DNA from 4 places in the Streptomyces sp. NPDC050508 genome. Region 4 is predicted to be linked to each of the others. Evidence: riboswitches for the same ligand, from Rfam matches in the RefSeq annotation. Region 4 holds a riboswitch; each other region holds the start of a gene.

Region 1 (7,285 bases), on a different contig from region 4:
CAAGGTCGGCATGTTCGGCATCTCCTGGGGCGGCTTCAACTCCCTCCAGATCGCGGCCCTCGCGCCCGAGCCGCTCAAGGCGATCGTCACCGTCTGCTCCACGGACGACCGCTACGACAACGACGTGCACTACATGGGAGGTTCCGCCCTCGCCGTCGACCTGCACGCCTGGGCGGCCACCATGCTCGCCTTCGTCGCCCGCCCGCCGGACCCCGAGTACGCGGGCCTGGTCTGGCGCGACATGTGGCTCAAGCGCCTCGAACAGATCGACCCGTTCATCCACACCTGGCTCGCCCACCAGATCCGCGACGACTACTGGAAGCACGGCAGCGTCTGCGAGGACTACGGCGCGATCGACGCGGCCGTCCTCGCGGTGGGCGGCTGGCACGACCCGTACCGCGACACGGTCCTACGGCTCGTCGAACACCTCCCACCGGACCGCGTACGCGGCCTGATCGGCCCGTGGTCGCACCAGTACCCGGACCGTGGCCTGCCGCCGGGCCCCGCGATCGGCTTCCTCCAGGAGACCCTCCGCTGGTGGGACCAACACCTCAAGGGCATCGACACGGGAGTGATGGCGGACCCCCTCCTACGCGCCTACGTCAGCGACTCGCACCCTCCGGCCACGGTCTACGACACCCTGCCGGGCCGTTGGGTCGGCGAGCCGTCCTGGCCCTCGCCGCACGTGAAGACGACGACGTACGGCCTCCGGGGTGCGCCCGTGATCGTCCGCTCCCCCATGCACACCGGTGTGGACGCGGGCCGTTTCTTCCCGTTCGGGAACGACGCCGATCTGCCGCCGGACCAGCGGGACGAGGACGCGCGGTCGGCCTGCTTCGAGTTCGAGGTGCCGGCCGAGACGTGGGTGCTGGGGCGGCCGAGGGTACGGCTGCGGCTGACCTGCGAGGTGCCGCGCGGGCAGGTGATCGCCCGGCTGTGCGATGTCGCCCCCGACGGTGCGTCGACCCTCGTCACCCGGGGTGTGCTGAACCTGTCGGCGCGGCACGGGCGGGACCGGGTGGTGCCGTGGACGCCGGGTGCCACGGAAGACGTGACCTTCGAGCTGAACGGCATCGGGCACGCGTTCCCGCCCGGGCATCGCATCCGGCTCGCGGTGTCGTCGGCGTACTGGCCGTGGATCTGGCCGCAGCCGGAGTCCTCGGCGGGGTTCACGCTGGACCCGGAGGGGAGCGCGCTCGAACTCCCGGTGCGGGAGCGGGAGTTGGCGGATGACATCCGGTTCGGGGAGCCGGAGGAGGCCGAGCCGCTCGGGGTGAACTACCCCGCCACCCTGGACGAACCGCGCCCCGAGCGGCTGGTCGTGCGGGACGTCGCGAAGGGCGAGTGGCGGCTGGAGGTGGACCCCCGGTACGGCGGGACGCGCGTGTACCCGGACGGGCTCGAATTCACCGAGGACGCGTTGGAGACGTACACGATCGACGAGTCGGATCCGTTGTCGGCCCGTACGCGGTCCGACTGGTCGATCCGGCTGCACCGGCCGGAGCTTGCGTGGGACACGACCGTGCGGACGCGGTCCGAGATCACTTGCGACGAAACGGACTTTATTACCTCCAATGAGGTCATCTGCACTGAGGGCGAAGAGGTGATCTTTCACCGGACGTGGGAGAAAAGGATTCCGAGAACTGCCAGTTGAGGTTGAATGCCCGATTTGCCGTTCTTAATCCTCCCGTGAGTTGGGTCACGCTTTTCTGTGCGTGACCTGTGTCCCGGTCTGCCCGCGTTTTCCCTTACGGCATTTGACAGTTGACCCTTGGCTCGCGCAAAGGATCAAGTGCCCCATACGCCTCACACCAAGGTCAATAGGGGTTAGGTGTGATTCCGCCACTTGTTCCGGACATGTGCTCTCGCATACGTTCCCGGCCTGTCGAGCGGAACGCCGAATCCTGCCGCCGCCCGGCATCCCAGTCACGAACACATCTCGCACGGCAGGAGCGGGGGAACCAGGTAAGTCGCCGGGCCGGTCAGCGCGACCGGAACGGCTTGGGGTTAAGTCACGTCCGCAAGGGCGCGGCCGGGCACCTCCCAGCCCGAACCCGACAGCTCACCTCGCAGGCGACGGAGAGGAACCTCGTCATGCCTGCATCCGCTCAGTCCCGCCGCGCCCGCCTCGTCCGCCGTGTCGTCGTCGCCGGTACCGGTGCCGCGATCCTCGCGCTGCCTGTCGTGGGTGCGACCACCGCGTCCGCGGCCACCACTTCGACCAGCACCGGCTCGACCACGCTTGCCGGGTACCCCAACACCCTTGACGGGTGGATCCGGGAGTCGCTCGCGATCATGGCGCAGAAGGGGATTCCGGGCACGTACAACGGGATCTACCGGAACGTGATCCGTGAGTCTTCCGGGAACCAGTACGCGATCAACAACTGGGACTCCAACGCGGCGGCCGGTACGCCGTCGAAGGGGTTGCTCCAGGTGATCGACCCGACGTTCAACGCGTATCACGTGGCCGGGACTTCGTTCGATCCGTATGACCCGGTTGCGAACATCACGGCTGCCTGTAACTACGCGGCGGCCGTGTATGGCTCCATCGACAACGTGTACGGCGCTTACTAGAAACTGTTGGATCAGCCACGACTGGTTGTGTTTTGAGTGACACCGCCGTCGTGGCTGGTCGCGCAGTTCCCCGCGCCCCTGAATGAGCCCCTTCGGGGCCATTCACAGCTCAGCTGAAGAGTCTTTCCAGGACCAGCGCGATGCCGTCGTCCTCGTTCGATGACGTCACCTCGTCCGCCACCGCCTTCAGTTCGGGGTGGGCGTTGGCCATTGCCACGCCGTGGGCTGCCCAGTCGAACATCGGGATGTCGTTCGGCATGTCGCCGAAGGCGATGGTGTCGGACGGGGTCAGGCCCAAGTGGCGGGCGGCCAGGGCCAGGCCCGTCGCCTTGGTGATGCCGAGTGGCTGGAGTTCGACGGTGCCGGGGCCCGACATGGTGACCGAGGCCAGTGAACCGACCACCGAGCGCGCCGTGGACGCCAACTCGTCGTCCTCCAGGGCGGGGTGACGGAGCAGCACCTTGCTGATCGGCTCGGTCCACAGGTCGTCGCGCCTGCCCACCCGTACTGCGGGGAGAGTGGGGTGTGGCATCAAGTAGCCGGGCTCGATGAGGGTGAGACCGTCCACGCCGTCCTGGTCTACGGCCGCGTACACCTGGCCCACCTCCGCCTCGATCTTGCCGAGCGCGGTCTCCGCCAGCTCCCGGTCCAGGGTGACCGACCAGAGCAGACGGTCCGCGCCGGCGTCGTACAACTGCGCGCCCTGTCCGCACACCGCGAGCCCCTTGGAGCCGAGGTCGTCGAGGAGGGGCCGCACCCTCGGGGCCGGCCGGCCGGTGACGACGAGGTGTTGGGCACCGGCCGCCGCCACCCGCGCGAGCGCTGTGAGGGACCGGTCGGAGAGCGTGTCGTCGCCGCGCAGCAGCGTCCCGTCCAGGTCGGTGGCGATCAGTGCATATGCGAGGGGTGCGGCCATGATCAGAGAATACGGATGGAACGCCCCACCGACTCGACACGAACCGGACGGCTGCTGCCTTCACATACGTTGACCCGTGTTCCGGTTGGTTTGACAGTTACGGCGGTTATGCCGACTCCCGGATCACCAGTTCGGTGGGCAGGATGACGCCCGCCGTGTCCTCGCCGGCGATCTGGGCGAGGAGCATCCGCACCATTTCGGCGCTGATCCGGTCGTAGGGCTGGCGCATGGTCGTGAGGGCCGGGGTGATGGAGGTGGCCGCCGCCGAGTCGTCGAAGCCGCCGACAGCGATGTCATTCGGGACCGAACGGCCGGACTGTTGCAGGGTGTTGACGACTCCCAAGGCCATCAGGTCGGAGGCTACGAACACCGCGTCTATGTCGGGGGCCTGGGACAGGAGTCTGCGGGCTGCCTCCTCGCCGCCCGTGCGGCGGTAGTCGCCCTCCACTACAAGGGTGGGATCGTGCGGGAGGCCTGCCTCCGTGAGGACGTCTCGGTAGCCGGCCAGGCGGTCGGGGCCGCCGGGGGCGTCGAGCGGGCCGGTGACCATGCCGATGCGGCGCCGGCCGCCCGCGATGAGGTGGCGGACCATCTCCTGGGCGCCGTCGCGGTCGGCGGCGGCGACGTAGCTGTACTTGGAGGCGGTGCCGAGCGGCTTGCCGCAGGCCACCAACGGGATGCCGGCGTCCCGGAGTTCGGCCGCGACCGGGTCACCGCTGTGGTTGGAGACCAGGAGGACGCCGTCCACGTGGCCCGAGGTGATGTAGCGGGTCAGGCGGCGGCGTTCGTCCTTCGAAGAAGCCAGCATCAGCAGCAGCGGGATGTCGTGGCGGGCCAGGTGTTCGGTGCAACCCCGCAGCAGGACATTGAAGTTGGGGTCCTCGAAGAACTTCTCCTGCGGCTCGGTGAGGAGGAACGCCACCGAGTCCGACCGTCCCGTGCTCAAGGAGCGGGCGTGCCGGTTGACGACGTAGCCCGTCTTCCTGATCGCCGTCTCCACCGCGTTGCGCGCGGCGGGCGAGACGTAGTGGCCGCCGTTGAGGAACCGGGACACGGTCCCCCGGGAGACCCCTGCCTCCCGGGCCACGTCGTGGATGGTGGGTGGTTTGCGGCGTCCGTTCGGACTGGTGGTCATGGTCCTCGTTCTGCCGGTTCAGGTGCGGTGGGGGGAGGTGCTGCGCAGCTCGACACTCAGCTCAGTACTTACCTCAGGCCTTGACCGATCCGCTCAGCAGATCCAGTGACCAGAAGCGCTGGATCACCAGGAACAGCGCGATCAGCGGCAGGATCGCGAGGAAACAGCCCATGATGACCAGGGTGTAGAGCGCCGGTTGGGAGGCGCCCTGGTTGAGCAGGGTGTACAGGCCCAGCGTGATCGGGAACTTGTTGTCGTCCGCGAGCATCACGTACGGCAGCAGGAAGTTGTTCCAGATGCCGACGAACTGGAACAGGAACACCGTGATGAGGCCCGGCATCATCATCGGTACCGCGATCCGCGAGAAGATCCGCCACTCGCTCGCGCCGTCCATGCGGGCGGCTTCGAGGAGTTCGTTGGGCACGGAGGCCGCCGCGTAGATACGGACGAGGTAGACGCCGTAGGGAGAGAGGATCGACGGCAGCAGCATCGACCAGTACGAGTCGGCCAGGCCCATCTTCGAGAGCAGCAGGTACTGCGGGACCGTCAGCACGATGCTCGGGACGAGGACGCCGGCCAGCATCAGCTTGAAGACGAACTCCCGGCCCTTGAAGGCGAATCGGCCCAGTGCGTAGCCGGCGGCGGCCGAGACCGCGGCGGAGAGCAGGGCGCCGCCGCCCGCGTAGAAGAGGGAGTTGGCCATCCACTGCCAGTAGATGCCGTTGCGGTAGGAGCTCAGCTCCTTGAAGTTGTCGAGGAAGCCGGTGCCGGGGGCGAAGGTGAACGTGGAGAACAGTTCGCCGCGGCCCTTGCTGGCCGCGATGACCACCCAGATGACGGGGATCAGGCAGTACAGCGAGCCGAGGACCAGCACCAGGGTGGGCACCCACGCGGTGCGCTTCGGCTTCGCGGGGTCCGTCCGGGGGTCGACGGCGGTGAGGGTGAGGGGGGTCATGCCCGGTCCTCCCGGGTGTAGCGGTCGGAGATGCGCAGCAGCGTGAAGGAGAGCGCGAAGGTGGCGAGGGCCAGCACCACGGCGGTGGCGGAGGCGCCGTAGATGTCCGACCTGAGGAAGGCGGCGTCGTAGATGGCCATCAGCGGACTCCAGGAACTGGAGAGGCCGTTGGTCAGCGGCTTGAGCGCCATGGGCTCGGTGAAGACCTGGAGCGTGGCGATGACCGAGAAGAAGAACGTGAGCACCAGCGAGGGCAGCACGATCGGGATCTTGATCCGCAGGGCGATCTTCAGGTCGGAGGCGCCGTCGATCTTCGCGGCCTCGTAGATCTCCTGCGGGATCGCGCGCAGGGCGGTGTAGATGACGATCATGTTGAAGCCGGTGCCGCCCCACACCGCGATGTTCGCGAAGGACAGGTACAGGTTGCCGCCGTCGAACAGGTCGGGCTGCGGGAGGTTGAACTCGCGCAGGAGGTAGTAGAAGGGGCTGACCGTCGGGAGGTAGAGGAAGCCCCACATCAGTGCGGCGATGATGCCGGGGACGGCGTACGGCAGGAAGATCGCCAGCCGCGCGAACTTGGCGCTGCGCGCCTGCGGGGTGTCCAGCATCAGGGCGAAGACCAGCGCCAGACCGAGCATGGTGGGGATGACGATCAGGCCGTAGCCGAAGGCGCGCAGGACGCTGTGGCCGAACTCGGAGTCCTCGAACACGGCGGTGTAGTTGCCGATGCCGTTCCAGACCTGCTGGCGGGCGCCCTTGCCGAGGCCGATGCCCTTGACCTGGACCTTGTGGAGACTGAGCCACACCGCGTACCCGATCGGTACGACGGTGAAGGCGGCGAACAGGAGCACGGCCGGTACGAGGAACCAGTACGGCGCGCTGCGGCCACGGCGAGGGAGGCGGCGGGGGCGGACGGAGGTGGCGGTGCCGTCCGCCAAGGGCCCGGCCGTCAGGTCGGAGCCCTTGAGCGGAGTGCTGGTCATGCCTCGGTCACCTTGAAGCCCTGCTTCTTCATGTCGGTGAAGGTCGCCGACTGCATGGTGGCCAGCGCGGTGTCGAACTGGGCGGACTTCTTCGCCTTGGTGGCCGTGCCGAAGGCGTCGCTGAAGGTGTCGTAGGCGACCTGGACGTTCGGGCCCCAGGCGGAGGCGGCCGTGGTGGCGGCGATCTTCGCGGCCGTGTCGTAGAAGTCGGTCTGGTTCGGGAAGAACTCGGGCGTGGTGAGCACCGAGCCGGACTGGCCCTTGGTGGCCGCCGGGTAGATGGCGACGTCCTTGACCAGGGCGGCCAGCGCCTCCGGGTCGGTGTTCAGCCAGGTCGCGAACTTGGCCGCGGCCTCGGCGTGCTTGGTGTCGGTGGAGACACCGGTGGAGGAGCCGCCCCAACTGCCGGTGACGCTCTCGCCCGCGCTCCACTGCGGCAGCGGCGCCATCCGCCACTTGCCCTTGGTGTCGGGGGCCGAGCTGACGAGCACACCGGGCGCCCACACGGCGGAGACCCAGGCGATGTTGGTGCCCTTGTTCAGCGCGTTGTTCCAAGCCGGCGTGTACATCGGCTGGTTGTCGATCACGCCCTCCTGGACCAGACCGCCCCAGAAGTCGGCGACCTTCTTCGTCGCCGCGTCGTCGATGCCGACGGTCCACTTGCCGCCGCTCTGCACGGTCCACCACTTGGCGCCGGCCTGCTGCGCCAACCCCGCGAACAG
Region 2 (5,641 bases), on a different contig from region 4:
CGAGCCGGCCAGGCCGACCAGGGTGCGGGCCTCGCGCAGCGGGACCGTCTTCTCGGCGAGGTCGAGGGCAGCCTCGATGTCGGCGCGCATCGCGGTGATCTGGTCCGGGGTCGGCGGGTCGGTGACCTTGCCGTCGCGGACCAGGTGACGCTCGGTCATGCGGACGCAGCCGATGTCCACGGAGCGGGCGGCGCGGACCTGGTCGTCGCCGACGACGAACTCCGTGGAGCCGCCGCCGATGTCCACTACCAGGTAGGGCTTGGCCAGGTCGTCTCGGCCCGTCAGTTCCTTGGTCGCGCCGGTGAAGGAGAGTTCCGCCTCCTCGTCGCCGGTGATCACCTCGGGCTCGACACCCAGGATGTCCACGACGCCACGGACGAAGTCGTCGCGGTTCGAGGCGTCACGGGAGGCCGAGGTGGCCACGAAACGGACCTTGTCGGCGCCCTTCTCCCGGATCACCTCCGCGTACTCACGGCAGGCCGCGAACGTCCGCTCCAGCGCTTCGGGGGCCAGCTCGCCGGTCTTGTCCACGCCCTGGCCGAGCCGCACGATCGTCATCCGCCGGTCCAGCTCCCGCAGTTCACCCGTGGCCGGGTTCACGTCCGCGACGAGCAGCCGGATGGAGTTCGTACCGCAGTCGACCGCCGCGACGCGGCTGAAGCCCTCCTCCAGCAGCGGGACGTAGGAGAAGTACGTGCTGCGGATCGCGGCGGGGTCGGCGTTCTCGGCGGGCAGTTCGTCGGCCGGGTCCGGGGCCGCGAGCGGCTGTACGCACGCGCCCTTCGCCCACCACTCCGGCAGCATCGCGATCGCCTCGTCGCCGAGCGGGTTGACGCCCGGGCCCGCGGCCAGGGAGTGGCCCACCAGGACGTGCAGGCACTTCACGCGGTCCGGCATGCCGCCCGCGCTCGGGAAGCCCTCCAGGACCTCGATGGCGTCGCGGCGTGCGAGGTAGTCCTCGTGGGCGGCGCGGTACGCGGCGGCGAGTTCGGGGTCGGTCCCCAGTCGCTCCGTCATCTCCTTCATGACGCCGTTCGCCTCCAGCGTGCCGATCGCCGAAGCGGCCTTCGGGCACGTCAGGTAGTACGTCGTCGGGAAGGGGGTGCCGTCGGGGAGACGGGGGGCCGTCTCCACCACGTCCGGCTGTCCGCACGGGCAGCGGTGGGCGATCGCGCGCAGGCCGCGCGGCGGACGCCCGAGCTGCTGCTTGAAGGCCTCGACATCGGCGTCGGTGGGCTCGGTGCGCGGAGTGGGCGGCGGGGGCGTTTCCATGCCTGTACGAGAGTCTCTCTGGAGTGTCTGTCAGTTCGGTGTCACTGGTCGGAGGCGTCGGACTTGTCCACGCCGTCCCAGACGTTCGAGTACCACGGGCGGTCGGCCGCCCCCAGTTCCGCGCGCGACTGCTTCGCCGCGTCCGGGTCGATCACGATGTAACCCGTCTCCCCGGGCATCACGTAGTGCAGCCGCTGCCGGATCTGCTGCTCCGCGTACGAGTCGTCCTGCCAGCGTGCCTTGAGGTCGCGCAGCTGCTCGACGCGCTGCCGCGCCTGCTCCTGCTGCCGTTGGAGATCGGAGATCTCGGCGCGCTGGGAGACGTACTGCCTTATCGGGTACGCCAGCGCCACGATCAGCGAGCACAGCACCAGGGCGAGGAGGGCCGCCCGGCCGGTGAGCCGGGAGCGGCGGGCCTGCCGTTTGGTCTGGGAGCGGTAGACACGGGCCGCCGTCTGCTCGCCGAGCAGCTTGAGCCTGGTCGCGGTGGAGAACCGGTCCCGGTCCTTCACGGCCATGTCCCGCCTCCCCTTCACACGCGCGTACGTCCCCGCACACGGTACGGGACCGGGTGCGGGGACGTACGTACGACTGGCTAAGGCTTAGCCCTGTACGGCTCAGCCCTTGAAGCGCGGGAAGGCGCTGCGGCCGGCGTACTCCGCCGCGTCGTCGAGGATCTCCTCGATGCGGAGCAGCTGGTTGTACTTGGCGACGCGGTCCGAGCGGGCCGGGGCGCCGGTCTTGATCTGGCCGCAGTTCACCGCGACGGCGAGGTCGGCGATGGTGGTGTCCTCGGTCTCGCCGGAGCGGTGGGACATCATGCACTTGAAGCCGTTGCGCTGGGCCATCTCGACGGCGTCCAGGGTCTCGGTCAGCGAGCCGATCTGGTTCACCTTGACGAGCAGGGCGTTGGCGGTGCCCTCCTCGATGCCGCGGGCGAGGCGCTCGGGGTTGGTGACGAAGAGGTCGTCGCCGACGATCTGGACCTTGTCGCCGATGCGGTCGGTGATGACCTTCCAGCCGGCCCAGTCGTCCTCGTACAGCGGGTCCTCGATGGAGACGAGCGGGTAGGCCGCCACGAGCTCCTCGTAGTACTCGGTCATCTCGGCGGCCGAGCGGGACTTGCCCTCGAACTCGTACTTGCCGTCCTTGTAGAACTCGGACGCGGCGACGTCGAGCGCGAGCCCGATCTGCTCGCCGGGGACGTAACCGGCCTGCTTGATGGCCTCGATGATGAGGTCGAGGGCGGCGCGGTTGGACTCCAGGTTCGGGGCGAAGCCGCCCTCGTCGCCGAGGCCGGTGGACAGGCCCTTGGTCTTCAGCACCTTCTTGAGGGTGTGGTAGACCTCGGCGCCCCAGCGCAGCGCCTCGGAGAAGGACTCCGCGCCGATCGGGGCGATCATGAACTCCTGGATGTCCACGTTCGAGTCGGCGTGCGAGCCGCCGTTCAGGATGTTCATCATCGGAACGGGCAGCAAGTGCGCGTTCGGACCGCCGAGGTAGCGGAAGAGGGGGAGGTCGCTGGCCTCGGACGCGGCGTGCGCGACGGCAAGGGAGACGCCGAGGATGGCGTTGGCGCCGAGCGAGCCCTTGTTGTCGGTGGCGTCCAGGTCGAACATCGCCTGGTCGATCAGGCGCTGCTCGGTGGCGTCGTAGCCGACGAGCTCCGGGCCGATCTGCTCGATGACGGCGAGGACGGCCTTCTCGACACCCTTGCCGCCGTAGCGGTTGGGGTCACCGTCACGCAGCTCGATGGCCTCGAAGGCACCCGTGGAGGCGCCGGACGGAACGGCGGCACGACCCGTGCTGCCGTCGTCGAGGCCGACCTCGACCTCGACCGTGGGGTTGCCTCGGGAGTCCAGGATTTCCCGGGCTACGACGACGTCGATGGACGGCACGAGCATCTCCTTCTTGGGATCTGACGCGGCTACGGCAACACCGCAGCGGCTCTGCGAGACGAGCCTAACCGGCTCCGGGCGATTGGCCATCCGGTCGGCCGTCTGTTGGACAGAACCGAGAGTAAATTGTTTCCGAACGGAACAAAGAGTCCCGTGGAAGAACACGGGGACACAAAAAGCCCCGCCCCGGTGCGTACGGGGGAACACGCACCGGAGCGGGGAGCCCGTGGGGGACGGGGGTGACCCTCACGAGGTCTCCATGATGGACACCACGGATGTGAGGGCGCTGTGGTTCAGCTGAGAGACCTGTATGTCACTTCAGGCTGTCACTTCAGGTGAAGCTGCTGGCCCGGGAAGATGACGTCGGCGTCGTCGATGATGTCCTTGTTCAGCTTGAACAGCTGCTGCCAGCCGCCCTTCACCTTGTGCTTCTCGGCGATGGAGCTGAGGCTGTCGCCCTTGACGACCTTGTACTCGCCGTCACCCTTCTTGACCTTCTTGCCGGTCGGGGTGGTGACGGTCTTCTTGGCGGCCGGGCGCTCGGCGGAGCGGGAGGCGGTGGTGTCGGTCGTGGAGCGCTCGGTGGTGCTCTTGGAGGAGCTGGAGCTGCTCGACGAGCTGGAGCTGCCGCCGGAGTAGGTGGCGCTGGAGAGGCCGGTGCCACAGGTGGGCCAGGCACCCTTGCCCTGGGCTGCGAGAACCTTCTCGGCTACGGCGATCTGCTGGGACTTGGAGGCCTGGTTCGCGGTGGAGGCGTAGGCGGTGCCGCCGTACGCGGCCCACGTCGAGGCGGAGAACTGCAGGCCGCCGTAGTAGCCGTTACCGGTGTTGATGGACCAGTTGCCGCCGGACTCGCAGCTGGCGACCGTGTCCCACTCCGAGGCCGTGGCGGCGGAGGCGCTGCCGGTGGCCATCAGCGGGGCGGCTATCGCGACACCGGTGACACCGGCGAGCGTGGCGACGCGGGTGGCCTTGGACGGACGGCGGTGCTTGCCCTTGCTGGAAAACAGCATGGAAAATCCCAATCCCCTCACCGACGCCTGCGAGGTGAGCTGTCGGGTTCGGGCCGTGTGAGTTGCCCGGCCGTGCTCGTACGTCTCGTACGAGGCACGACTTCACCCCAAGCCGGTTCCGGTCGTCTCTCAACTCCCGGGCCCGGCGCTTACCTTGGGTCCCCCGCTCCTGCCTACGGCGCTTGACGCGACGACTGTTCCCGGAGGCCGCTGGCAGGACTCGGCGTGTGCGGCAGCCGGGGCTCGTGGTGACGAGCGGCCTTGACCGTAGACACGGAATCGGCGGAATTTCAAAGACGATCAGGGCTTCTGAGACTCATCCCACACTTTGATCAAACCGGACATTCGACTCGAAGCGTGACGTGAACTCCCGCTGTTCGCTTGCTACTTTTCGTCCGCTTCCGTACCGACGTCCAAGGTCTGACCGGCGGCGATCTGGGTCGGATCAGCGCCTATCACCTTTTTGTTCTCGGCGTAGAGCGCACGCCATCCGCCGTCGAAGCCAAGGGAGTCGGCGATGGACGCGAGGGAGTCGCCGGCGCGGACGGTGTACGTCTGCGGCGACACGCTCTCCTCGGCACTGGCACCGCGATGCTTCCCGGCACTCTGCTCACTCACGCCACCATCGAGCGCGCCGGTGTCGACGAGGCTCCACTTGCCCACCGCCTGCTCCGAGTTGTCCGATTCATCGAGTTTCGGGGATGCGGTCGCCGAGTCGTCGGCCGCGAAAGGAATGGTGGACTTGTCGGACTTGGTGGAGTCTGTGGACTTTTCCGTCGCGGTGGGCGAGGGACTGCTCGACGGGTCGCCGGTGGAGGAGTCGGACGAAGTCGAGTCCGTGGTGCCGGAGTCGGACAATCCAGATGAAGCGGACGAGTCGGAGGAGCCCGAGGAGTCCGTCGCGCCGGCCGACGGCGAGTCGCTCGCGACTCCCGTGTCGACGCCCGTCGAACCCGAGGTCGCGGTGAGGCCGGAGATCAACGCGCAGGTCATCCACGCGGAGGTCCCCTTGGCGTCGAGGATCTTCTCGGCGACGGCTATCTGTTGGGAGCGGCTGGCCAGGTCGGCGCTCGGCGCGTAGTCGAGGCCGCCGTACTTGTCCCATTCGTCCTGGGACATCTGTAGTCCGCCGTAGTAGCCGTTGCCGCTGTTCTCACTCCAGGAGCCGCCGGTCTCACACTCGGCCACCTTGTCCCAGGTGGTGCCGTCGGCGGCGTTCGCGGCGGCGGCGCCGAGGAGCGGGATGGCGATGGCGGAGCCGGTCACGCCGGCCGCGACAAGGAGTGCCGGAGCCTGACGGGGGCGACGGTGACGACCGTTCCCGGAGAGCATGCGGAGGCCTTTCGCGTGACGGCGGGGGAACCGCGCGGCGGATGGTTCGGGGCGCCGCGCTGGTACGTGAACGTACCCACAGTCGATCACTTGTCACAAGTTAATGCCACGGAGATCACGTGAAGA
Region 3 (7,285 bases), on a different contig from region 4:
CCGTCGACCAGCGCCACGTTGTTGATGCCGAAGGACTCCTCCATCGGCGTCAGCTTGTAGAGCTGCTCCAGGACCGCTTCGGGCACGAAGCCGTTCTTGATCTCGATGACCAGGCGCAGGCCGTGCGCGCGGTCGGTGAGGTCCTTGACGTCGGCGATGCCCTGCAGCTTCTTCGCGCCGACCAGGTCCTTGATCTTGGCGATCACCTTCTCCGGGCCCACGGAGAAGGGCAGTTCGGTGACGACGATGCCCTTGCGGCGCGCCGTCACGTTGTCCACGGCGACCGTGGCGCGGATCTTGAAGGTGCCGCGGCCGGTCTCGTACGCGTCCCGGATGCCGGTGAGGCCGACGATCCGGCCGCCCGTGGGCAGGTCGGGGCCGGGGACGTGCCGCATCAGGGTGTCCAGGTCCGCGTTCGGATAGCGGATCAAGTGGCGGGCGGCGGCGATGACTTCGCCCAGGTTGTGCGGCGGCATGTTGGTGGCCATGCCGACGGCGATGCCCGACGAGCCGTTCACCAGGAGGTTCGGGAAGGCGGCGGGCAGGGCCACCGGCTCCCGCTCCTGGCCGTCGTAGTTCGGGGTGAAGTCGACCGTGTCCTCGTCGATCGACTCGGTCATCAGGTTGGCAGCCTCGGACGGCCGGCACTCGGTGTACCGCATGGCGGCCGGCGGGTCGTCGTTGCCCAGCGAGCCGAAGTTGCCGTGGCCGTCGGCCAGCGGCACGCGCATGGAGAAGGGCTGGGCCATGCGCACCAGGGCGTCGTAGATCGACGCATCCCCGTGCGGGTGCAGCTTTCCCATTACTTCACCCACGACTCGCGCACACTTGACGTATCCGCGGTCGGGGCGCAGGCCCATCTCGTCCATCTGGTAGACGATGCGTCGGTGGACCGGCTTCAGGCCGTCCCGGGCGTCCGGCAGGGCTCGGGAGTAGATGACCGAGTACGCGTACTCAAGGTAGGAGCCCTGCATCTCGTCGACGACGTCGATGTCGAGGATCCGCTCCTCGAACGAGTCGTCGGGCGGCGGGGTCTTCGTGCTGCGGCGGGCCATCGCTGCCGGCTCCTCTTTTCTGGTCGCTCGCCTGGGGGTCGCTCCCCTTCGGCTCACTCTTGCTGAAGCGTGAACGGGGTCTGACGTGAACCATTGTGGACCGCGGCACTGACAACGCGGACCAGGACCCGGCGTCGGCCGCTCGGCTCCGTCGCCGACGGCTGCCGCGTGAGTCCACGTGTTGCGACTGCCGCAGGCTACGCGATCTCGCTCTGGGCGTACGTCCGCCGGGAACTTCGCCGACGGTGCGCACGCTTGCATACAGTGGCGGGACGAGCAGGATTTCTGCGGTTCCAGCCAGAGAATCCGCGATCGAAGGGACGTACATGCCCATGGGTCACACGGCCACCGCCGAGGCAGGATCCGGCGGTCTGACAGCGACCGAACACCGCCTGGCCAACGGTCTGCGCGTGGTCCTCTCCGAGGACCACCTGACCCCGGTCGCGGCGGTGTGCCTCTGGTACGACGTCGGTTCCCGCCACGAGGTCAAGGGGCGTACCGGCCTGGCTCACCTCTTCGAGCACCTGATGTTCCAGGGCTCCGGACAGGTGAAGGGCAACGGACACTTCGAACTGGTGCAGGGCGCGGGCGGTTCGCTCAACGGCACCACCAGCTTCGAGCGCACCAACTACTTCGAGACCATGCCCACCCACCAGTTGGAGCTCGCCCTCTGGCTGGAGGCCGACCGCATGGGCTCGCTTCTGGCCGCCCTGGACGAAGAGTCCATGGAGAACCAGCGGGACGTCGTCAAGAACGAGCGCCGCCAGCGCTACGACAACGTGCCCTACGGCACCGCGTTCGAGAAGCTGACCGCCCTCGCCTACCCGGAGGGCCACCCCTACCACCACACGCCCATCGGCTCGATGGCGGACCTGGACGCGGCCACCCTGGAGGACGCGCGTGCGTTCTTCCGCACCTACTACGCGCCCAACAACGCGGTCCTGTCCGTGGTCGGCGACATCGACCCCGAGCAGACACTCGCCTGGATCGAGAAGTACTTCGGGTCCATCGCGTCGCACGACGGCAAGCCCGCGCCCCGTGACGGTTCGCTGCCCGACTCGATGGGCGGGGAGCTGCGTGAGGTCGTCGTCGAGGAGGTCCCGGCCCGCGCCCTGATGTGTGCCTACCGGCTCCCGGAGGACGGCACGCGCGCGTCCGACGCGGCCGACCTCGCCCTCACCATCCTCGGCGGCGGCGAGTCCTCGCTCCTCTACAACCGCCTTGTACGGCGCGACCGTACGGCTGTTGCGGCCGGCTTCGGTCTGCTGCGGCTGGCCGGGGCGCCCTCCTTGGGCTGGCTGGACGTCAAGACGTCAGGTGACGTCGAGGTGCCGGTCATCGAGGCCGCCATCGACGAGGAGCTCGCCCGGTTCGCCGAGGAGGGCCCCACGGCCGAGGAAATGGAGCGCGCCCAGGCCCAGTTGGAGCGCGAGTGGCTGGACCGGCTCGGCACGGTCGCGGGCCGCGCCGACGAACTGTGCCGGTACGCCGTCCTGTTCGGCGACCCGCAGCTCGCCCTGACCGCCGTACAGCGCGTCCTGGACGTGACGGCGGAGGAGGTGCAGCAGGTCGCCAAGGCCCGCCTGCGCCCCGACAACCGCGCGGTGCTCGTGTACGAGCCCATCGCGGCCGAGGATGACGAAGCAGAGGCCGGCGACGAGAACGAGGAGGCGGCCAAGTGACCGAGCTCGCCACGATGGAATTCCACCCACAGCCCCAGGCCGGCGAGGCCAGGCCGTGGGCCTTCCCGGCCCCGGAGCGCGGGACGCTCGGCAACGGCCTGACCGTGCTGCGCTGCCACCGCCCCGGCCAGCAGGTCGTCGCCGTCGAGGTGCTCCTGGACGCGCCCCTGGAGGCCGAACCGGCCGGCCTGGACGGTGTCGCCACGATCACCGCGCGGGCCTTCTCCGAGGGCACCGACAAGCACTCCGCCGAGGAGTTCGCCGCCGAGCTGGAGCGCTCCGGCGCCACCCTCGACGCGCACGCCGACCACCCCGGACTGCGCCTGAGCCTGGAGGTCCCGGCCTCGCGCCTGGCCAAGGGCCTCGGCCTGCTGTCGGACGCCCTCAGGGCGCCCGCCTTCGCGGACAGCGAGGTCGAGCGGCTGGTGCGCAACCGCCTCGACGAGATCCCGCACGAGACGGCCAACCCGTCCCGCCGCGCGGCCAAGGAGCTCTCCAAGGAGCTGTTCCCGGCGACCTCGCGCATGTCGCGTCCGCGCCAGGGCACCGAGGAGACCGTCCAGAAGATCGACTCCGGTGCCGTACGCGCCTTCTACGAACGGCACGTTCGGCCGGCGACGGCCACCGTCGTGGTCGTCGGCGACCTCACCGGCATCGACCTGGACGCGCTTCTGGCCGACACCCTGGGTTCGTGGACGGGCTCCACCGCGCAGCCGCGTCCCGTGCCGCCGGTGACCGCCGACGACACCGGGCGGGTCGTGATCGTGCACCGTCCCGGCGCCGTCCAGACGCAGCTGCTCATCGGCCGCGTCGGTGCCGACCGGCACGACCGAGTGTGGCCCGCCCAGGTGCTCGGCACGTACTGCCTCGGTGGCACCCTCACCTCCCGCCTGGACCGCGTCCTGCGCGAGGAGAAGGGCTACACCTACGGTGTGCGGGCGTTCGGCCAGGTGCTGCGCTCGGCACCCGACGGCACGGGCGCGTCGATGCTCGCCATCAGCGGCTCCGTGGACACCCCGAACACCGGTCCCGCGCTGGACGACCTGTGGACGGTGCTCCGCAAGCTCGCCGAGGGCGGACTCACCGACACCGAGCGGGACATCGCCGTACAGAACCTCGTCGGGGTGGCGCCGCTCAAGTACGAGACCGCCGCGGCCGTCGCGAGCACGCTGGCCGACCAGGTCGAGCAGCACCTGCCCGACGACTACCAGGCGACGCTGTACCAGCAACTCGCCGCGACCGGCACCGTGGAGGCCACCGCGGCGGTCGTGAACGCCTTCCCGGTGGACCGTCTGGTGACGATCCTCGTCGGCGACGCGGAGCAGATCAAGGAGCCTGTGGAGGCTCTCGGCATCGGTGAAGTGACCGTCGTTCCGGCGGAGTAGACGGAGTAGCTGCACGCGCGCGTGGGGAGCCCTGGTGACTGAAGCGTCACCAGGGCTCCCTATTGTCCGAATTGGGGGAGAGGTTGCCCGTCTGCCCTGTGGCATACCCAACAAAAACCGTGATCCGTTTGGGGATTGAAAGTGACCCCCCTTAGCGTCGGTCCGGCTGTCCGTCAGGCACCGCGCCGCACTCGTGGCACCGGACAGTCATCGCCGAGTCCCCGTACGGCGCGAGCCAGGGGAGCCGGGGACCCACAAGAGTCCCTGGGGTGAATCGGACGCCCGCGCGCGTAGCGAGGGGGTCCGTAGGAGACCTTCCTGCTCCGAACCCGTCAGCTAACCCGGTAGGCGAGAAGGAAGGAAAGGACCAGCCACTACATGGCGTTCACCCGCGCCACCGGGAAGCACCGTCGCCCGAGCCGGACCCACCGCACTACCGTTCGTGTCGCGAGTGTCGCGGCCCTCACCACCACCGGCGTCGTCGGCACCCTCGCGAGCGCCCCCGCGTTCGCCACGGAATCCGCCGCCGAACAGACCGGCCTCACCCCCGTCATCGCCATGGGCGACTCCGTCGCCGAGAAGATCGACGCCCAGGCCGCCGCCCAGCAGCAGGCCGCGGCCGAGCAGGCCGCCAAGGAGGAGGCCCGCGCCAAGGCCGCCGCACTGGCCAAGGCGGAGCGCGAGGCCGAGGTACGCGCCGCCCGCGCCGCCGAGCGCGAGAAGCTCAACGCCTTCGTCGCCCCGGTCTACGGCTCGTACGTCTCCACCGGCTACAAGACCGGCGGTTCCCTGTGGTCCTCCGGTGCCCACACGGGCATCGACTTCCACGCCTCGACCGGCACCTCCGTGCACGCGGTGGGCTCCGGCACCGTCGTCGAGGCCGGCTGGGGAGGCTCGTACGGCAACCAGGTCGTGATCAAGATGGCCGACGGCATGTACACCATGTACGGCCACCTGTCGTCCATCGGCGTCTCCGTCGGCCAGAGCGTCACCCCGGGCCAGCAGATCGGCCTCTCCGGGGCGACCGGCAACGTCACCGGACCGCACCTCCACTTCGAGGCCCGCACGACCGCCGAGTACGGCTCCGACGTCGACCCCGTCGCCTACCTCCGCAAGCACGGTGTGAACGTCTGACGACTCGGCGCCGCACTTCCCGAAGCCCTGGCCCGCCGGCCGGGGCTTTCGGCGTTTCCGGAGCCCTCCTGTCCAAAAAATATCCATGGATTCCGGCCCGCCATCGGAAATTCCCGCTCATTGCAATAGAGTCACGGAACACACGTCAATCGTCGACGTTTCACGGGGATTAAGGCGGAGGTCGGACATGCGTATTCCGGCGCACTCGGTATGCACGGCGATCCGGGACGACATCGTCGCCGGTGTCTACGAGCGCGGCAGCCGGCTCACGGAGGAACTCCTCGCGCGCCGGTACGGGGTCTCGCGCGTCCCCGTCCGGGAGGCCCTGCGCACGCTGGAGGCCGAGGGGTTCGTGGTGACCCGGAGGCACGCGGGCGCGTGCGTCGCGGAACCGACCGAGCAGGAGGCCGCCGACCTGCTGGAGATGCGGATGCTGCTGGAGCCGCTCGGCGCCTCACGGGCCGCTCAGCGGCGCACTGAGGCCCACCTCAAGGTGCTGCGCGGCCTCGTCAGGCTGGGCCAGGAGCGCGCCAGGCGGGGCAACAGCGAGGATCTGCGCTCCCTGGGCAGCTGGTTCCACGAGACGCTGGCACAGGCCTCCGGGAGCCCCGCGCTGACCTCGATGCTGACCCAGCTGCGGCACAAGATCGCCTGGATGTACGCGGTGGACGCACCGGCCAACCCCGTGGAGTCCTGGGCCGAGCACGGGGCCATCGTGGACGCGGTGGCGCGCGGCGACAGCGAGCGGGCGCGGGCGATCACCGCCCTGCACACCGAGCGGGCGGGCACCGCGCACCGGCTGCGCTTTCCCGGCGGGGCGAACGGCGCGAACGGCACGGACCGTGTGAGGACTTCGCAACCTCCCGTAAACATGTCCGGCCTGCGGCATTAACACGGGCACCGTATACAAAGAGGAGATAATTCGCGGGGGATTATTTCTGCTGCCCGTAAGTGGAATTGCGAAGGGCTCGCCCGGTAATTCGGACGAGCCCTTCGAGGTTGCGGTACATCGTTTTTGCGGCGAAAGCGCCGCAACCATCAATTGAGGAACCCCGATGGCGCGCAACCACCTCCGCGAGAGCGGCGCCGGTTTAGGCGCAAAGGGGGCGTGCCTCAGACGGTCTCGGGGAGTTCCTCAAGACCTTCGGCGACCAGCTTCGCCAGCCGGTCGAGGGCCGCGTCGGCGCCCTCGGCCTCGGAGGCGAGGACGATCTCCTCGCCGCCCTGGGCGCCCAGGCCCAGGACCGCGAGCATGGAGGCCGCGTTGACGGGGTTGCCGTCGGCCTTGGCGATCGTCACGGGGATACCCGCGGCCGTGGTGGCCCGGACGAAGATGGAGGCGGGGCGGGCGTGAAGGCCCTCCGCCCAGCCGACGTTGACGCGGCGCTCAGCCATGTGATGCTGCCCTTCAGAGTCTCAGGGTTGTCTAGACCAGTTTCCCACACGTGAAGCGAGCCCGGACCAGTCCTGTGGACCGTCCGGAGCGAGGAGTCGGACCGCGGCCTCGGCCCGACTTCTCCTTGCTGCTTTCTCCCACAGACTGCCTCGCGCCGTTGTCGGACGCGAGCCGTACGCTGGGGCCCATGCAGACCTCGTCGGACCGGCACGAGTACCCCGCCCACTGGGAAGCCGACGTGGTGCTGCGCGACGGGGGTACCGCGCGCGTCAGGCCCATCACCGTCGACGACGCCGATCGCCTGGTCAGCTTCTACGAGCAGGTCTCCGACGAGTCGAAGTACTACCGCTTCTTCGCGCCGTATCCTCGCCTGTCCGCCAAGGATGTCCACCGCTTCACGCACCACGACTTTGTGGACCGGGTGGGACTCGCGGCCACCGTCGGCGGCGAGTTCATCGCCACCGTACGCTATGACCGCATTAGTGCCGACGGGCGTGCCGCCTCCGCACCGGCGGACGAGGCCGAGGTCGCCTTCCTGGTGCAGGACGCGCACCAGGGGAGGGGTGTCGCCTCCGCCCTCCTGGAGCACATCGCGGCCGTCGCCCGCGAGCGCGGCATCCGCCGCTTCGCCGC
Region 4 (7,285 bases):
CTCCTGGAGCACCTGCACGACGTGCGGGGCGTGGACCGCCTGATGGTCGAGGGCGGCGGCACGATCCACACCCAGCTCCTCCAACAGGGCCTGGCCGACGAACTCCAACTGGTCCTGTCTCCCCTCTTCGTGGGCGACAGCGAGGCCCCCCGCCTCTTCGGCCCGGGCACCTACCAGTCCGGCCGCCTCCGCCTGCTGGAGACCCGCCCCATCGAGGACGTGGTCCTCATGCGCTACGCACCCACCGCCCCCGGCACCGGCGACCTCCCCTCCGCCGCAGACCACCACTGGCTCGCCCTGGCCTGCGACCTGGCCGCCGACTGCCCGCCCTCGGAGACGGCGTTCAGTGTCGGCGCGGTGGTGGTGGCGCAGGACGGCACGGAGCTGTCCCGCGGCCACTCCCGCGAGGCCGGCGACCCGGTGGTCCACGCGGAGGAAGCGGCCCTGGCCAAGCTGGACCCGGCGGACCCCCGCCTCTCCGCCGCCACGGTCTACACCAGCCTGGAACCCTGCACCCACCGCGCCTCCCGCCCCAGGCCCTGCGCCCGCCTGATCCTCGACGCGGGTGTACGACGCGTGGTCACGGCCTGGCGCGAGCCGGACACCTTCGTGGCGGGCGCCGACGGGAGCGGGATGCTGGCGGCGCGGGGAGTCTCCGTGGTCGTACTCCCGGAGTACGAGGAGCGGGCGAAGGCGCCGAACAGGCATCTGCCGGGCTGAGGCGGGACACCTACTTTGAAAAAGTGTGTCACTTTCGCGAAAAGTGACACACTTTTTCGGGACACCTACATCCCGCCAGCCCCGGTGTTCACGGCACCAGCACGATCCGGCCGCGCAGACCGCCCCGGGCCAGCCGGGCATGGGCCTCGGCGGCCCGCGCCAGGGGATACACCTCAGCCACGCGCGGTGTCAGTACGCCGACCTCGGCGAGGGCGGAGAGATACGCGAGCTGGGGCGCGTCGGGACCGGCGGCGGTGTGGCGCACCACCACGCCCCGCTCCGGCTCCGGCAGTACGTCGAGCCGCACGCTCACGAAGACGCCGCCGTCCCGTACGGCCGCCAGCGCGGGTGCGCCCAGCGCCGCCGCGTCGAGCACGCCGTCCACTCCGCCGGGCACCAACCGCCGTACCGCCGCGCCCGGTTCCTCGTCGCGGGACACGAACCAGGTGGCGCCACGACCGCGCAGGAACTCCTCGTCCTCGGGCCGCCCCTGCGCGACGATCCGCACGCCCCGGGTCCGGGCCAGCTCCACGGCGTAGCCGCCGACGGCCCCGGCGGCGCCCGTGACCAGCAAGGTGTCGCGGGGGCGCAGCGGGAGGTGGTCCAGGGCCAGTGCGGCGGTCGTCGCGTTGAGCGGGATCGTCGACGCGAGCGTCGGGTCCATGCCCTCCGGGGCAGGGGCGAGGGAGTTGAGGTCGGTCACGAGGTATTCGGCCTGGGCCTTCGTGGGGCGCAGTACGGGGGCGTCGAACACGATCACCGGGGTTCCGACCTTGAGCAGGACACCCGGGCCGACCGCTTCGATCGTCCCGGCGGCGTCCAGACCGAGACCGGTGTGGTCGACGCCCTCCAGCGGCCCGAAGAACCCGGCCCACACAGCGGTGTCGGCGGGATTGAGCGCGGCGGCCGCGACCTTGACGCGGACCTCCAGGGGACCCGGTTCCGGAAGGGGGACCTCCACGACCTCGACGGCCTCGGGGCCCCCGACCTTCCTGACGACTGCAGCGCGCATGATCTTCACTCCTGCATTTGCGTAGTGGAACACGACAAACGCTAGGTGAGTAACGATCGATCGGTAAGTAGGCACTTCAAAGTGCGTTACGCCCCCGCGTCGTAGCGGGCGCGCGCCTCGTCGACCTCGTCGGTCTTCTCGGCGGCCCAGTCGCGCATCTGGGACAGCAGGCCGTACAGACCCTGCCCGAGCGGCGTCAGCTCGTAGTCGACGCGGACCGGCACGGTCGGTGTGACCGTCCGCTCGACCATGCCGTCGCGCTCCAGCATGCGCAGGGTCTGGGTGAGCATCTTCTGGCTGACGCCGGGGATTTCGCGGCTGATGCGGTTGTAGCGCATCGCCTCGCCGTGGGACCCGAGGGTGCACATCGTCAGGCTGACCCACCGGTTGCTGATCGTCGAGAGCAGGGCCACCGCGGGACAGTCGCGCATGTACGCCTCGTACGTCTTCGTGGTCATCGTCTCTCCCGTCGGGGGGTAACGCACTCAGAAGTGCCTACTTACTAATCGATCGTAACTCACCTAGTATGCAGAGGATTTCGATTCGCAAACATATGAGTGACCGTGCCGGGAGGGTGACCAATCGGCCCAACAGATCCTGCGCCCCGCCGCCCACCGGGTCACGCTCGCAGTGAGGCCGGTGCGGACAACGCGGAGGTAGGACACATGAGGGCAGTCGCGGTGCTGGGTACGTCCGTGGTCGTGGGGCTTCTCGCCTCGTGCGGGGCGGCGGACACCGGCACCCGGACCATGGCGCGGGCGCTGCCCGCCGACGCGGCGTTCACGCACCCCGGAGTGCTGGTCAGCAAGGGGCAGTTGGACGCCGTACGGAAGAACGTGACCGCCGGGAAGCAGCCCTGGCTGAAGGCGTACTTCGGGATGCGGGACAGCAAGTACGGGTCGTACAAGTACACGGCGAAGCCGTACGCCGACGTCGACTGCCCCTGGAACGGCAAGGCCGCGCACGGCTGTGTCGAGGAGCGCGAGGACGCCATCGCGGCGTACACGCAGGCCCTGCTGTTCAGCATCACCGGGAAGCAGCACCACGCGCTCAAGGCCCGCGAGATCATGGACGACTGGTCGGCGAAGATGAAGGAGCACACCTCCGAGGACGCCGGGCTGCAGACCGCCTGGGCCGGGTCGACGTGGGTGCGGGCGGCGGAGATCGTGCGGTACGCGCCCGGCGCCGGGTGGCCGGCGGACCGGGTCGAGCGGTTCGGGACCATGCTGCGCACCGCCTACCAGCCGGAAGTCACCAAGAACCTGCCGGACTACAACGGCAACTGGGATCTCGCGATGACGGACGCGGCGATCGGCATCGCCGTCTTCCTCGACGACCACAAGGCCTTCGACGCGGCCGTCAAACGCTTCCGCGACCGTGTGCCCGCCTACTTCTACCTGGCCAAGGACGGCAAGCTGCCGCTCACCCCGGTGGGCTCGAAGGTCACCACCCCGCAGAAACTGACGACGTACTGGTTCAAGCAGACGACCTTCAAGGACGGCGTCGCCCAGGAGACCTGCCGCAACTTCAAGCACGTCGGGTACTCCCTCGCCGCCACCGCCCACATCGCCGAGACCGCCTGGCACCAGGGCGTCGACCTCTACGACGGGGTCAAGGACCGGCTCAAGGCCGCCCTCGAACTCCACGCCCGCTACCAGCTGGGCGAGCCCGCGCCCGCCTGGCTGTGCGGCGGCAAGGTCGACCGGAACATGGGGCCCGACCTGGAGGTCGCCGTCAACCACCTGGAGGACCGGCTCGGCATGAAGGTGCCCGCCGCGCACCAGCTCGCCGAGTCCACCCGGCCCGCCGGCAGCGACGACCTCTTCGTCTCCTGGGAGACCCTCACGCACGCCGGGAACCCGTCCGACTGAAACGTGTGTGACTTCGGACCCCGCGGATGGCGTATAGTTCTAATCACAACGGCGCGGGGTGGAGCAGCTCGGTAGCTCGCTGGGCTCATAACCCAGAGGTCGCAGGTTCAAATCCTGTCCCCGCTACTAAGGCCAAGGGCCGGAATCCAGAAATGGATTCCGGCCCTTGGTGTTTTCCCGTCTGTCGCCCCCAGTCGGCCCACCCCGCTCGCCGCCTGCTCCCCACCACGAAAAACTGGACGCGTGGAGGAGGAGGGTCCGTACGTGCGAGCCGGCGGGCGCCTGCCCGGCGATCCCGTGCCCGACCCCGGCCTCGGCCCCGTCGAAGGACGGCGGATCTCGTACACCCGCACCACCGTCCGCCGCCTGCCCGCGCTGCTGCTGATCGTCGGGGCGTGCTACGACTACCTCACCCCGGAGGCCTTCACCGCGGCCCCGTTCTTCACCGCCGCCCCGCTCGTCGCCGCCCCGCTCTACTCGCGGCGCGGCACCGTGCTCACCGGCCTGGCCTCCGTCGCCGTCGTCCTCGCGATCCACCTCAGGCTCGGCATCGTCCTCCACACCGACGCGGTCACCGAGACGGCCACCGTGGCGACGGTCGCCGTCCTGGCCGTCCTCATCAACCTCCTCGTCCGCCGCAACAGCGAACAGCTCGCCTCCGCGCGCGAGATCGCCGAGGCCGCCCAGCGGGCCGTACTGCCCGAACCGGCCGAGCGGATCGGCGGGTTCGAGATCGCGGCACGGTACGAGGCCGCCCAGCAGGACGCCTCCATCGGCGGCGACCTGTACGCGGTGCAGGACACCCCGCACGGCGTACGGCTGGTCGTCGGTGACGTGCGCGGCAAGGGCATGGGCGCGGTCGCCGCCGTCGCCGTGGTCATCGGGGCGTTCCGGGAGGCCGCCGAGCAGGAGGCCACTCTGGAGGCGGTCGCCCAGCGGCTGGAGCGGGCGCTGGCCCGCGAGGGCACCCGGCGCGACGGGCTCGACGCGTTCGAGGGGTTCACCACGGCCGTCCTCGCCGAACTCCCGCACGGCGACGGCGTCGTACGGATCGTCGACCGGGGGCATCCGCCGCCCCTGCTCCTGGATGAGGACGGGACGGTGCGCACCCTGCAGGTCAAGGAGCCCGCACTGCCGCTCGGAATGGGCGAGTTGGGGGTCTGGCCCGACCGCGCCGAGGAGTTCGCGTTCCCCGGCGGAGCCACCCTGCTCGTGTACACCGACGGCCTGTCCGAGGCCCGCGACGCCCGCGGCGTCTTCTACGACCCCGGGGAGCGGCTGGCCGGCCGGACCTTCCGCAGCCCCGAGGCGTTGCTCGGCATCCTCGCCAAGGAGGTCCGCCGGTACTCCGGGGGCTGGATGGCGGACGACATGGCGATGATCGCCGTACGGCATCCATGACCGTTATTACGGGGGGTGATCGGCCGAGCGCCCTCCGCATAACAACTGACATACCGTCAATACCTGTGGGAATTCTGAGACTTGGCCAACTCGCCCGTTTTTCGCCGGTGGTGGGCCGTTCGTCCAGCAAGGAAAGGTTAATGATCAAGCCGAACAGCTTGGAAACGGGCGCCCGTGTCTATTAACGTTCGATAACGCAGCGCGGTCGTCCCAGCCGTCACAAGAGATGGCTCCGTGCGCACGCGCCGAATCCCGCAAGGGAACCGGGGAACCACCACCTTGGGGTGAATCGCTCGTCAACTGCCGTGGAAACACGGCCGGTTTACGCGCGTAGGAGACCTTCCTGCTCCGAACCCGTCAGCTAACCCGGTAGGCGAGAAGGAAGGAAAGGAGCACGCCCACGTGGCGTCCAACCAGGCTGCCCCAGAAGCCCCTGTCGTCTACGGCGGTTACCGCCCCGACGAGGGCCCCTGGGAGGAGTGGAATCCGAGCGCGGAGTCCGTTCTTCCCAACCGCGGCAAGCACCGTGTCGCCAAGCAGCGTGGTGGCGGAGGATTCGCCCGCAGCTCCACCGTCCTGGGCGTCGGTGTCATAGCCGCCGTCAGCGCGGGCGGGATGGCCAGCGCCAACACCGGCAAGCCGCCGGTCTCGATCTCCCTGCCCGACCTGCCCTCCGTGGGCCACCTGCTGGACGACTCCTCCAGTACCCCCAAGGGTTCCGCGACCGCGCTCAGCAGCGTCGGCGTGACCACCACCGAGAGCGCCAAGGGCACCTCGGGCGCGGGGGAGCAGCTGCGCAACCGGATCATGGAACAGGCCGAGCTCCAGCAGCTCCAGGTCGACGGCAAGTCCCAGGCCGCCGCCGAGGCCGCCGTCGCCAAGCAGGTCGACGCCGCTGCCGCCAAGGCCGAGAAGGACGCCGCCGCGAAGGCCGCCGACGCGAAGAAGGCCGCGGAGGCCGCCGCCAAGAAGAAGACCGAGGCCGCGAAGCTCGCCGCGCTGGCCAAGCAGTACACGCTGCCGGTCGGCTCGTACACGATCACCGGCACCTTCGGCCAGGCCGGCACGATGTGGTCCTCCGGCTACCACACCGGCCTCGACTTCGCCGCGCCCACCGGCACGCTGATCAAGGCCGTCCACAGCGGCACGGTCACCGAGGCGGGCTGGGCCGGAGCGTACGGCTACCGCACGATCATCACCCTCGACGACGGCACCGAGCTGTGGTTCTGCCACCAGTCCTCGATCAACGTCAGCGCCGGGCAGAAGGTCTCCACCGGTGAGGTCATCGGCCGCGTGGGCGCCACCGGCAACGTGACCGGACCGCACCTCCACCTGGAGGTGCACCTCAACGGCGCGGCCACCGCCAGCGACCCGGCGCCCTGGCTGCGCAGCAAGGGTCTCAACCCTTAAGGGTCCTAAGGGCCTTAGGGGGTCTGGAATACGCGGTTCCGGTCCGGCTGTTGAAGAGGGTCATGACTTCTCTTCGCAAGCTGGGCCGGTCCGATCTTGAGGTCTTCCCGCTCTCCCTTGGCGGCAACGTCTTCGGCTGGACCGCCGACGAGGCGACCTCCTTCGCCGTGCTCGACGCGTACGCCGCCGCGGGCGGCAACTTCGTCGACACCGCCGACTCGTACTCGGCGTTCGCGCCGGGCAACCACGGCGGCGAGTCCGAGACCATCATCGGCAAGTGGGTCAAGGCCCGCGGCAACCGCTCCGACGTCGTCATCGCCACCAAGGTCAGCCAGCACCCCGACTTCCCGGGCCTGAGCGCGGCCAACATCAAGGCCGCCGCGGACGCCTCCCTGCGCCGCCTGGACACCGACCACATCGACCTGTACTACACCCACTTCGACCAGGTCGAGGTGCCGGTCGAGGAGATCATCGGCGCGCTGGACGAGCTGGTGAAGGCGGGCAAGGTGCGGCACATCGCCGCCTCCAACATCACCCCGGAGCGCCTGCGGGCCTCCCTCGACTTCTCCGAGCGCGAGGGCCTGGCGCGCTACGTCGCCCTCCAGCCCCACTACAACCTGGTCTCGCGCGACACGTACGAGGGCGAGCTGAGCGAGCTCGCCGCGCAGGAGGGCCTGGCCGCGGTCCCGTACTTCGCGCTGGCCGCCGGCTTCCTCACCGGCAAGTACCGCCCCGGTACGACGGTCGACAGCCCGCGCGCCAAGGGCGCCGAGAAGCACCTGACGACCGAGCGCGGCCAGAAGGTGCTGACCGCCCTGGACGAGGTCGCGCAGGCCCACGAAGCCCCGGTCGCCACGGTGGCCCTCGCCTG

What was found. Region 4 has a riboswitch for cyclic di-AMP ahead of AB0I69_RS09540 (M23 family metallopeptidase). Riboswitches for the same ligand answer to the same signal wherever they lie in the genome.
Positions count from the first base shown of each region.
Region 1: linked by a shared signal. The riboswitch ahead of AB0I69_RS34020 (transglycosylase SLT domain-containing protein) and the one ahead of AB0I69_RS09540 (M23 family metallopeptidase) in region 4 are both predicted to bind cyclic di-AMP.
Region 2: linked by a shared signal. The riboswitch ahead of AB0I69_RS35520 (transglycosylase family protein) and the one ahead of AB0I69_RS09540 (M23 family metallopeptidase) in region 4 are both predicted to bind cyclic di-AMP.
Region 3: linked by a shared signal. The riboswitch ahead of AB0I69_RS46780 (M23 family metallopeptidase) and the one ahead of AB0I69_RS09540 (M23 family metallopeptidase) in region 4 are both predicted to bind cyclic di-AMP.

Region 1 covers NZ_JBFAJJ010000014.1:104,238-111,522, forward strand. The annotation lists gene AB0I69_RS34015 (CocE/NonD family hydrolase) at 1-1,654, shown strand, start outside; cyclic di-AMP (ydaO/yuaA leader) riboswitch at 1,886-2,091, shown strand; gene AB0I69_RS34020 (transglycosylase SLT domain-containing protein) at 2,095-2,574, shown strand; gene AB0I69_RS34025 (HAD family hydrolase) at 2,684-3,490, opposite strand; gene AB0I69_RS34030 (LacI family DNA-binding transcriptional regulator) at 3,597-4,625, opposite strand; gene AB0I69_RS34035 (carbohydrate ABC transporter permease) at 4,699-5,580, opposite strand; gene AB0I69_RS34040 (sugar ABC transporter permease) at 5,577-6,563, opposite strand; gene AB0I69_RS34045 (extracellular solute-binding protein) at 6,560-7,285, opposite strand, start outside.
Region 2 covers NZ_JBFAJJ010000015.1:141,297-146,937, forward strand. The annotation lists gene AB0I69_RS35500 (Ppx/GppA phosphatase family protein) at 1-672, opposite strand, end outside; partial or broken gene AB0I69_RS35505 (DUF501 domain-containing protein) at 823-1,272, opposite strand; gene AB0I69_RS35510 (septum formation initiator family protein) at 1,314-1,790, opposite strand; gene eno (phosphopyruvate hydratase) at 1,890-3,176, opposite strand; gene AB0I69_RS35520 (transglycosylase family protein) at 3,497-4,183, opposite strand; cyclic di-AMP (ydaO/yuaA leader) riboswitch at 4,193-4,374, opposite strand; gene AB0I69_RS35525 (transglycosylase family protein) at 4,568-5,515, opposite strand.
Region 3 covers NZ_JBFAJJ010000033.1:39,069-46,353, forward strand. The annotation lists gene AB0I69_RS46765 (DNA topoisomerase IV subunit A) at 1-1,055, opposite strand, end outside; gene AB0I69_RS46770 (pitrilysin family protein) at 1,382-2,737, shown strand; gene AB0I69_RS46775 (pitrilysin family protein) at 2,734-4,122, shown strand; cyclic di-AMP (ydaO/yuaA leader) riboswitch at 4,324-4,487, shown strand; gene AB0I69_RS46780 (M23 family metallopeptidase) at 4,501-5,256, shown strand; gene AB0I69_RS46785 (GntR family transcriptional regulator) at 5,444-6,148, shown strand; gene AB0I69_RS46790 (HPr family phosphocarrier protein) at 6,370-6,651, opposite strand; gene AB0I69_RS46795 (GNAT family N-acetyltransferase) at 6,840-7,285, shown strand, end outside.
Region 4 covers NZ_JBFAJJ010000002.1:913,774-921,058, forward strand. The annotation lists gene AB0I69_RS09510 (dihydrofolate reductase family protein) at 1-720, shown strand, start outside; gene AB0I69_RS09515 (NADP-dependent oxidoreductase) at 809-1,732, opposite strand; gene AB0I69_RS09520 (helix-turn-helix domain-containing protein) at 1,819-2,190, opposite strand; gene AB0I69_RS09525 (alginate lyase family protein) at 2,398-3,603, shown strand; tRNA gene AB0I69_RS09530 (tRNA-Met) at 3,656-3,729, shown strand; gene AB0I69_RS09535 (PP2C family protein-serine/threonine phosphatase) at 3,847-5,004, shown strand; cyclic di-AMP (ydaO/yuaA leader) riboswitch at 5,238-5,395, shown strand; gene AB0I69_RS09540 (M23 family metallopeptidase) at 5,407-6,414, shown strand; gene AB0I69_RS09545 (aldo/keto reductase) at 6,477-7,285, shown strand, end outside.